DNA from 2 places in the Bordetella sputigena genome. Region 2 is predicted to be linked to the other one. Evidence: predicted binding sites of a transcription regulator. Region 2 holds the regulator's gene; the other holds the start of a gene.

Region 1 (4,419 bases), on a different contig from region 2:
GCTTGCCGAACGCGCACTGCGGGAGGACAAGGCTCCCGTGGCGGCGGTCGCCCTGTCGCTGGGATATGCATCCGAAAGCGCCTTCAGCACCGCGTTCAAGCGCGTTGCCGGCAAGTCGCCCAAGGCGTACCGGATTGCCATGCGGACAGCCGATTCCGGTACGGTGGCTCAGTAGGTCAGGCGGCGATCCGTCAGGTGAGTCAGGCAGCGATCCGTCAGTCGATCAGGTCCAATCGTCGGATCCGCTGCTGCTGCCGTCGTCCCAGGAACCGCCGTCGCTGGAAGAACCGCCATCGTCCCAGGGATTGCCGACGTTCCAGGTCTGGTCGCCGCCGTCGTTGCTGGCGAGCTTGCGTCTTTCGTCGTCGTCCCAGGAACTGGCATCGCGCAGGCCGAAGTCGTTGCCGCCCATGTCGTAGCCTTGTTCGCCGGCATTCGCCACGCCGGCGTCGCGTGCGGGATCGGCGTTGCCGACGTTGCCCGCATTGTCCGATCCGCGATGCAGCACGCGATCCATTAAAGCCTCGCCCGCGACCACGCCGGCGCCCACCGCCGCGCCGGTGGCCAGGCCGCCGAGTATGCCGGAGCCCATGCCGGGACCGGCCTGGGTGGGCGCGGCGCCGCCGGGATAGCCGTATCCGCCTTGGGGAGCGGCGCCGGGGCCGCCCTGCGGGCCGTATGGCGTCGGCGTGCGCGCGGCACCATAACCACCATAGCCGCCATAGGGCCCCGTTCCACCCGCGGAGTTTGCGCGCCTGCGTGCGCGCATGATCATCGACACGATGATCAACAGCGCCGCGATCGCCAGCACCAGCCCCCAGGGAATGCCGGAAAGCGTGCCTTGCGCGCGCGATGCGTTGCTACCTGAAGCGATCAGGCTGCGCAATTCATCCACGGCGCCCGGACGGGCGAAATTCTGGCTGGGGTCCAGGCGCAGCGCGGTATTGAGTTCCGCCTGGGCCTGCTGCAGCTTGCCTTGCTTGCCCAGTAATTCGGCTTCCACGAAATGCGCCTTGGCGCTGTTGGGGTGGTCGCGCAGGATCTGGTCCATCATCGCCTGGGCTTCGCGATAATTGCCCGCCTGGGCCGCCTGGTACACCTGATCGGGCGTGGCCTCCGCCGCAAACGCGTTGCCGCCAAAAAGCAGGCAGGCGGACAGCAGCATCGAGCCGGCGATGGATTTTGAATAAATGGAGCGCATGGGGAATCCTCCTCCCGTCAATGCGAATGAGATGACGCCGAACCGTGGAAGTTCAATAGGCGGCGAACGCAATCATCTCGAATTTACTGCTGATCGCCGTATCCATCGAGGGAACTGTGGATACGGTTCAACTGCTGCAGAAGCTCCGGCAATGCCGTCCGAACCGTTTCCCATACGACGTGGAGATCTATGTCGAAATACCCATGGGCAATGCGATTCCGCATCCCGCGCATGCTGCGCCATGGAACCTGCGATTGGGCCAGTGTGAAATCAACATACCGGTCCATTACTTTGGTAGCTGCCTCGCCAATAATGACAAGACTCATGATGACGGCTTGCTGAGTTCGCTTGTCGGCAAGGAATCTTCTTTGTTTTGGCCTTCGATAAAGTCACATGCGTCTTGCGCAGCTTGCCGAATATGTGCCAAGTAGTCGATGAGGCGGTGCTCATTCATACAGGCAAAGCTTCCGCCAGCACCTGTTCGCGAAACTTGGGGGGCAAATCTCCCGGCGTCAATAATTCAACGTGAACACCGAGCAGTGTTTCCAGCTCATCTTGCAAGCCGCCAAGATCAAACAATGTGGCTCCGGGCATCGCGTCGACCAACAGGTCGAGGTCACTGCCTTCTTTATCGGTGCCATGGAGTACTGAACCGAATACTCGCGGATTCGATGTACGAAAACGGCCGGCCGCTTCACGGATGGCATTGCGCTTCTGTGCGAGAGCTATTGACGGCCGCATAGATGTGGCTCCATTAAAACGTGTCAATAGTAGTTGATAGGTGCGCAACGCCTCAATCATCGGGACCTGCTCTGCCTTAATTAAGGCTTACCAAGCGAAGCAGTAATGCGGCCATTTTACTGTATATTTGTCCAGTAAATATCAGCCTGAATCATCGCGCCCGGCCCTGAACCCGCCGGGCGTTTCCGCCCCTGCTCCGCCGCCATGCCGTCGCTTTCGATGCCGCCGCCCGAACAGATCCATCCCGCCCTGTGGCGGGGGACGCAGTTCGCGCGCGCGGCTCGGGTGGCGGTGCCTACGGGGTATCCGGAACTGGAGAAGGAATTGCCCGGCGGGGGCTGGCCGCCCGGGGCCTTGAATGAGCTGCTGCTGCCGCGGCCGGGCATCGGGGAGATGCGCTTGCTGCGGCCGGCGCTGCGGGCGCTGGACCACGCAGGCAGCATCGTACTGGTGCAGCCGCCCTGTGTGCCGCATATCGCGGCATGGAGCAGTTGGGGGCTGGATCCGGCCCGGCTGCTATGGGTGAATCCGGAACGTCCGGCGGACGCCTTGTGGTCGGCGGAACAGGTGCTGAAAAACGGCAGCTGCGCCGCGCTGCTGTGCTGGCTGCCGCAGGCGCAGCCGGAATCCTTGCGGCGGCTGCATCTTGCGGCGCAGGCCGGCGCCACTTTGTTTTTCTGCCTGCGGCCGGCGCGCGCCGGCGCCCAGGCGTCGCCAGCGCCCTTGCGGCTGGCGCTGGCGCCGGCCGGCGATGGATTGCAGGTGGATATCGTCAAACGCCGCGGACCGGTGTGCGGGCATTCCTTGTATATCGCGCTGGAGCGGCGCGCGCCCGCGCGGGAAGTCGTTCATCCGGCGCCACGGGACGCCGGCGATGCCACGCCACGCGAAATTTCCCAGTCCTCGCCAGGGGAACTCCCTGCCACGCGGGAAGCGCAGCGCGAACTCGACATGGCGCGGCCCGCGCCCGACCTTTTTGATGACCATGCAACTCTGGATAGCCGTCTACCTGCCGAGGCTGGCGCTTGATGCCCTGCATCCGCCGTGGCCGCTGGACGTCACGGCATGCGCGGTGGTCGAGCACGAATGCGTCATGACCCTGACGCCGGCTGCCGCCAGCCATGGCATTACCTTGGGCATGCGCCGCGCCGGCGCCCATGCCCTGGCGCCGCACGCCATCCTGCTGGACCGCGACCCGGCGGCCGAAGGCTCGGCATTGGAAGGCGCGGCGCTGGCCCTGCTGCAATACACGCCGGATGTCGCGCTGGGCGAACGGCACACCCTGCTGCTGAACGTGGGCGCCAGCCTGCGCGTATTCCGCGGACCACGCGCCCTGGCGCGCCGCGTCGCCGATACCCTGCGCACGCTGGGCTTGCAGGCGCGGCTGGGTATCGCTCCCACCGCGGGCGGCGCATGGATATTGGCGCACAGAACCGATACCGGACCGCGCCATGCATTGGCGATCACGCGCCTGGCGCGGCGCCTGGATGCCCTGCCCTGTGCCCTGCTGCCGCAAGCCCAGCCCCATCTGGAATGGCTGCATGGCATCGGTTGCCGCCAGCTCGGCTTTCTGCGCCGCCTGCCTCGCGGCGGCCTGCAACGCCGCTGCGGAACGGCGCTGCTGAAAACCCTGGACGCCGCTTACGGCGACGCGCCGCAGGCGCATGCCTGGATTTCGCCTCCGCTGGCCTTCAAGCGCCGCTTCGAATTGATCGAGCGCATCGAACATACCGATGCGGTACTGGCGGTGGCGCGCATCCTGGTGGAGCAGATGAGCGGCTGGCTGACCGCGCGCCAGCGTGCCGTGCCGCGGCTGACGCTGGCCCTGGAGCACGAACGCGGCCGCCATGCGCGGCCGCCCAGCCTGCTGGAATTGACGCTGGCCGAACCGGCCTGGCAGCCGGCGCATCTGCTGGGCCTGCTGCGTGAACGGCTGGATCGCATGACGCTGCAGGCGCCGGTCGTCGCGGTCGTGCTGGACGCGCCGCACACGGTGCCGCAACCCGCGGCCAATACCACGCTGTTTCCCGAACCGGCCCAGGTGGCCAGCGAACGCGCGCGCCTGCTGGACATGCTGACGGCCCGCCTGGGCGCCGACCGGGTGCTGCGGCCCGATCCCGTCGCCGATCACCGGCCCGAAGTCGCCAACCACTGGACGGGCGTGCACGATGCGCCCGCGGCAAGCGAGCCGGCGCCCATGCTGGATCGCCCCTTCTGGCTGCTCAATCCGCCGCAGCCACTGCAAGTGCGGCGCCACCGGCCGGTGTACGGGACGCCATTGAAACTGGTGCGCGGCCCGGAACGCATCGAAAGCGGCTGGTGGGACGAAGCCGCGGCGGTACGCGATTATTTCGTGGCGGAAGACGCCCATGCCGCGCGCTATTGGGTCTACCGCGAACGCGGGGTCACCGACGCGCGCTGGTACCTGCACGGGCTGTATGCCTGAAACGCCATGCATGCATCCCACGCATCCAGCT
Region 2 (4,419 bases):
CATATAGCTGCGCGGCCAGGGTCTTGTTCGGCGCAAGCACCAGCGCCGGCCGTCCCAGGCGCGCGATGACGTTGGCCATCGTGTAGGTCTTGCCCGAGCCGGTAACGCCCAGCAGCGTCTGGTACATCAGCCCATCCCGCACGCCGTCCACCAACGCGTTGATGGCGCCGGGCTGGTCGCCCGCCGGCGGATAGGGTTGATAGAGCTGGAAAGGACTATCCGGAAATTCGACGAATCCAGTTTCGGTCATGCTAGACTGTCTCAGGGTAAACCCCCCATTATCCGCCGCATATCCGGCTGCGTCCACCTACCCTTTTGCGTAACTTGCGATCCGATGAGCACCCTTTTCCAGAACGTCGAATTGGCCCCGCGCGACCCCATTCTCGGGCTGAATGAGCAATACAACGCCGATACCCGGCCGGGCAAGGTCAATCTGGGCGTGGGGGTGTACTACGACGACAACGGGCGCATTCCGCTCCTGGCCGCGGTCCGCAAAGCCGAAATCGCCCGCATCGAGGCCGCCGCCGCGCGCGGCTATCTGCCTATCGAAGGCATCGCGGCCTACAACAAGGGCGCCCAGGCCCTGCTGCTGGGCGCCGACTCCCCCCTCTCGGCCGAAGGTCGCGTGCTGACCACGCAAGCGCTGGGCGGCACGGGTGCGCTCAAGATCGGGGCGGATTTCCTGCGCCAGCTGCTGCCGCAATCCAAGGTGTATATCAGCGATCCCAGCTGGGAGAACCACCGCGCGCTGTTCGAACGTGCCGGCTTCCAGGTCGAAACCTATCCCTACTACGACGCCGCCACGCATGGGCTGAATTTCGAAGGCATGCTCGCCGGCTTGAAATCCATGCCGGCCGGCAGCGTGGTCGTACTGCATGCCTGCTGCCATAACCCCACCGGCGTGGATCCAACCGCCGAACAATGGCAGCAGATCGCCAATGTGGTCAAGGAACGCGATTTGGTGCCCTTCCTGGACATCGCCTACCAGGGCTTCGGCGCCGGCCTGCACGAAGACGCCGCCGTCGTGCGCCTGTTCGCCGGCATGGGCATGACGGTGTTCATCAGTTCCTCTTTTTCCAAGTCCTTCTCGCTGTACGGCGAGCGCGTCGGCGCCCTGACGGTGATCGCCGGCAGCAAGGACGAAGCCACGCGCGTGCTCAGCCAGCTCAAGCGCGTCATCCGTACCAACTATTCGAATCCGCCCACGCATGGCGGCACGGTCGTATCGACGGTGCTGAACACGCCGGAACTGTTCGCCTTATGGGAACAGGAACTGACCGGCATGCGCGAGCGTATCCGTCTGATGCGCCGCCAACTGGTCGACAAGATCAAGGAGTATGGTGCCCAGCAGAACTTCGATTTCGTCCTGCAGCAGCGCGGCATGTTCTCCTACTCCGGCCTGACCTCGGCCCAGGTGGATCGGCTGCGCGAAGAACACGGTATTTATGCCGTCTCCAGCGGACGGATCTGCGTTGCAGCGCTGAACAGCCAGAATATCGATGCCGTGGCCAAGGGTATCGCGCAGGTGCTGAAAGGCTAAGCCGATCATCCCGGTACGTCTGGGCACGCGCGCTTGGGGCTCCTTCGGGAGCCCCAATCTTTTTTGCGGGATATTCGGCCGCGAGTGCTCGCCCACCCCCTTGCGTTTTGGAGCTACGTCCCCCAAAATTCGATCCTGTATATCCATACAGGGAACAGGATCGCCCAATGGCCAGCAAACTTACCGAACGGCAACAGCAGATACTCGACCTTATACGCCAAGCGGTCGCGAGCACGGGATTCCCGCCCACCCGCGCTGAAATTGCGGCAGCGCTCGGATTCCGTTCGCCCAACGCAGCGGAAGACCATCTGAAGGCGCTGGCGCGCAAAGGCGCCATCGAACTGACCGCCGGCGCCTCCCGCGGCATACGGTTGAAAGAAACGCGGGCCGAAAACAGCCAGGCCATGCTCCCCATCCCATCGCTGGCGCAGCTCATGTTGCCGCTCGTCGGCCGCGTCGCGGCGGGCAGCCCCATCCTGGCCGCCGAACACGTCGAACGCGATGTCGGCGTCGATCCCGGCCTATTCGCCCAGCGGCCGGATTACCTGCTCAAGGTCCGCGGCATGAGCATGCGCGACATAGGCATCCTGGACGGCGATCTCCTGGCAGTCAAAAAAGCCAGCGACGCGCGCGACGGCCAGATCGTGGTGGCTCGCATCGATGAAGACGTCACCGTCAAGCGCTTGCACCGCCAAGGCGGCCGCATCGAACTCCTCCCGGAAAATCCGGAATTCGAGCCCATTCTGGTGCGGCCCGGACAGGAATTCGCGCTGGAGGGCATCGCGGTGGGTTTGATCCGCACCCAGGCGCTGCAATAAGGCTCCAGCGGGCGGCGGCCAGCCGGCGACAGGTGCTTGCCAGACAGCCAAACGAAAAGGCCTGGAGCTCGCGCTCCAGGCCTTTTTGCCAGGCTTGTGACTACGACCGCGTTTAGTGCTTGATAACCGGATCGGCCGATTCGGAGGAAGCCGCCGTCGGGGTCACCATCGGCTTGTCCTTCGCGTCCTCTTCCGAGATCGGGTCAGGCATACGCTCCAGTGCCCGCTCCAAGACCTTGTCGATCCAACGTACCGGCACAACTTCCAGCTGGTTCTTGACGTTGTCGGGGATTTCCGCCAGATCCTTGACGTTTTCCTCGGGAATCAACACGGTCTTGATGCCACCACGGTGCGCGGCCAGCAACTTTTCCTTCAAGCCACCGATCGCCAGTACTTCACCACGCAGCGTGATTTCGCCCGTCATCGCGACGTCCGCCCGCACCGGAATACCGGACAGCGCGGACACCATGGCGGTGGTGATCGCGATACCCGCGGACGGACCGTCCTTGGGCGTCGCGCCTTCGGGCACGTGCACGTGCATGTCGCGTTTTTCGAAGACGCTATCGGCGAATCCCAACCGACGCGCCCGCGAACGCACGACCGTGCGCGCCGCTTCGACCGATTCCTTCATCACGTCGCCCAGCGAACCGGTGCGCTGGATAGCGCCCTTGCCCGGCATGTCGGCGACTTCGATGGTCAGCAGATCGCCGCCCACTTCGGTCCAGGCCAAGCCGGTCACCTGCCCCACCTGGTTTTCCTTTTCCGCCATACCGAAGTTGTAGCGGCGTACGCCCAGGTATTCGTTCAGGTTCTCCGACGTCACCGCGATGACGCTGGCGGTGCCATTGGTGTCCGCGGCGGGCTTGCCTTCGCGCTCGGTCAACAATTGCTTGACGACCTTGCGGCATACCTTGCCGATCTCGCGCTCCAGCGCCCGCACACCGGCTTCGCGCGTGTAGTACCGCACGATGTCGCGCAAGGCGGATTCGTCTATCGACAGCTCCGTTTCCTTCAGGCCGTTGTTCTTCAACAGCTTAGGAATCAGGTGATCGCTGGCGATGTGCACCTTTTCGTCTTCCGTGTAGCCGGACAGGCGAATGACTTCCATCCGGTCCAACAGGGCCGGCGGAATATTCAGCGTGTTGCTGGTCGCGACGAACATCACGTCCGACAGGTCGAAGTCGACTTCGACGTAGTGATCCTGGAACGTGTGGTTCTGCTCGGGATCCAGCACCTCCAGCAGCGCCGACGAGGGATCGCCACGGAAGTCCATGCCCAGCTTGTCGATTTCGTCCAGCAGGAACAGGGGGTTGCGCACACCTACCTTGCTCATGTTCTGCAGGATCTTGCCCGGCATGGAGCCGATATACGTGCGACGGTGACCGCGGATCTCGGCCTCGTCCCGCACGCCGCCCAGCGCCATCCGCACGAACTTGCGATTGGTTGCCTTGGCGATCGACTGCCCCAGCGAGGTCTTGCCCACGCCGGGAGGACCGACCAGGCACAGGATGGGCGCCTTGACCTTATCGACGCGCTGCTGCACGGCAAGATATTCGAGGATGCGTTCCTTGACCTTTTCGAGACCATAGTGGTCATCGTCCAGGACCGTTTCGGCATTGCCTATGGAATTGTTGACCTTGCTCTTCTTGCGCCACGGCAGATTGATCAAGGTATCGATGTAGTTGCGCACCACCGTCGCTTCGGCGGACATGGGCGACATCAGCTTGAGCTTCTTCAGCTCGGCATCGGCCTTTTTGCGCGCTTCCTTGGGCATATGCGCCGCGACGATCTTCTTTTCCAGCTCTTCGATGTCGGCGCCTTCTTCGCCCTCACCCAGCTCCTTCTGGATGGCCTTTACCTGCTCATTCAGGTAATAGTCGCGCTGGCTCTTCTCCATCTGCTTTTTCACACGGCCGCGGATCCGCTTTTCGACCTGCAGGATGTCGATTTCGGTTTCCAGCTGCGTGAGCAGACCTTCCAGGCGTTCGGCCGTGCCGAAGATCTCCAGCATCTTCTGCTTTTGCTCGAGCTTCAGCGGCAAATGGGCGGCGATGGTATCGG

What was found. The regulator LexA, encoded in region 2, represses DNA repair genes until DNA is damaged. The targets are predictions, from matches to a motif close to ACTGTATNNNNATACAGT.
Region 1: imuA (translesion DNA synthesis-associated protein ImuA) is a predicted target of LexA. The motif match lies at 2,061-2,078, and genes of this name have one in related genera.

What each region holds. Positions count from the first base shown of each region.
Region 1 covers NZ_CBCSCA010000005.1:409,326-413,744, forward strand. The annotation lists gene ACNA0R_RS12755 (helix-turn-helix domain-containing protein) at 1-175, shown strand, start outside; gene ACNA0R_RS12760 (tetratricopeptide repeat protein) at 224-1,201, opposite strand; gene ACNA0R_RS12765 (HepT-like ribonuclease domain-containing protein) at 1,285-1,527, opposite strand; gene ACNA0R_RS12770 (nucleotidyltransferase family protein) at 1,652-1,942, opposite strand; gene imuA (translesion DNA synthesis-associated protein ImuA) at 2,162-2,971, shown strand; gene ACNA0R_RS12780 (Y-family DNA polymerase) at 2,928-4,388, shown strand; gene ACNA0R_RS12785 (error-prone DNA polymerase) at 4,395-4,419, shown strand, end outside.
Region 2 covers NZ_CBCSCA010000002.1:424,157-428,575, forward strand. The annotation lists gene uvrB (excinuclease ABC subunit UvrB) at 1-250, opposite strand, end outside; gene ACNA0R_RS05100 (amino acid aminotransferase) at 335-1,540, shown strand; gene lexA (transcriptional repressor LexA) at 1,708-2,358, shown strand; gene lon (endopeptidase La) at 2,471-4,419, opposite strand, start outside.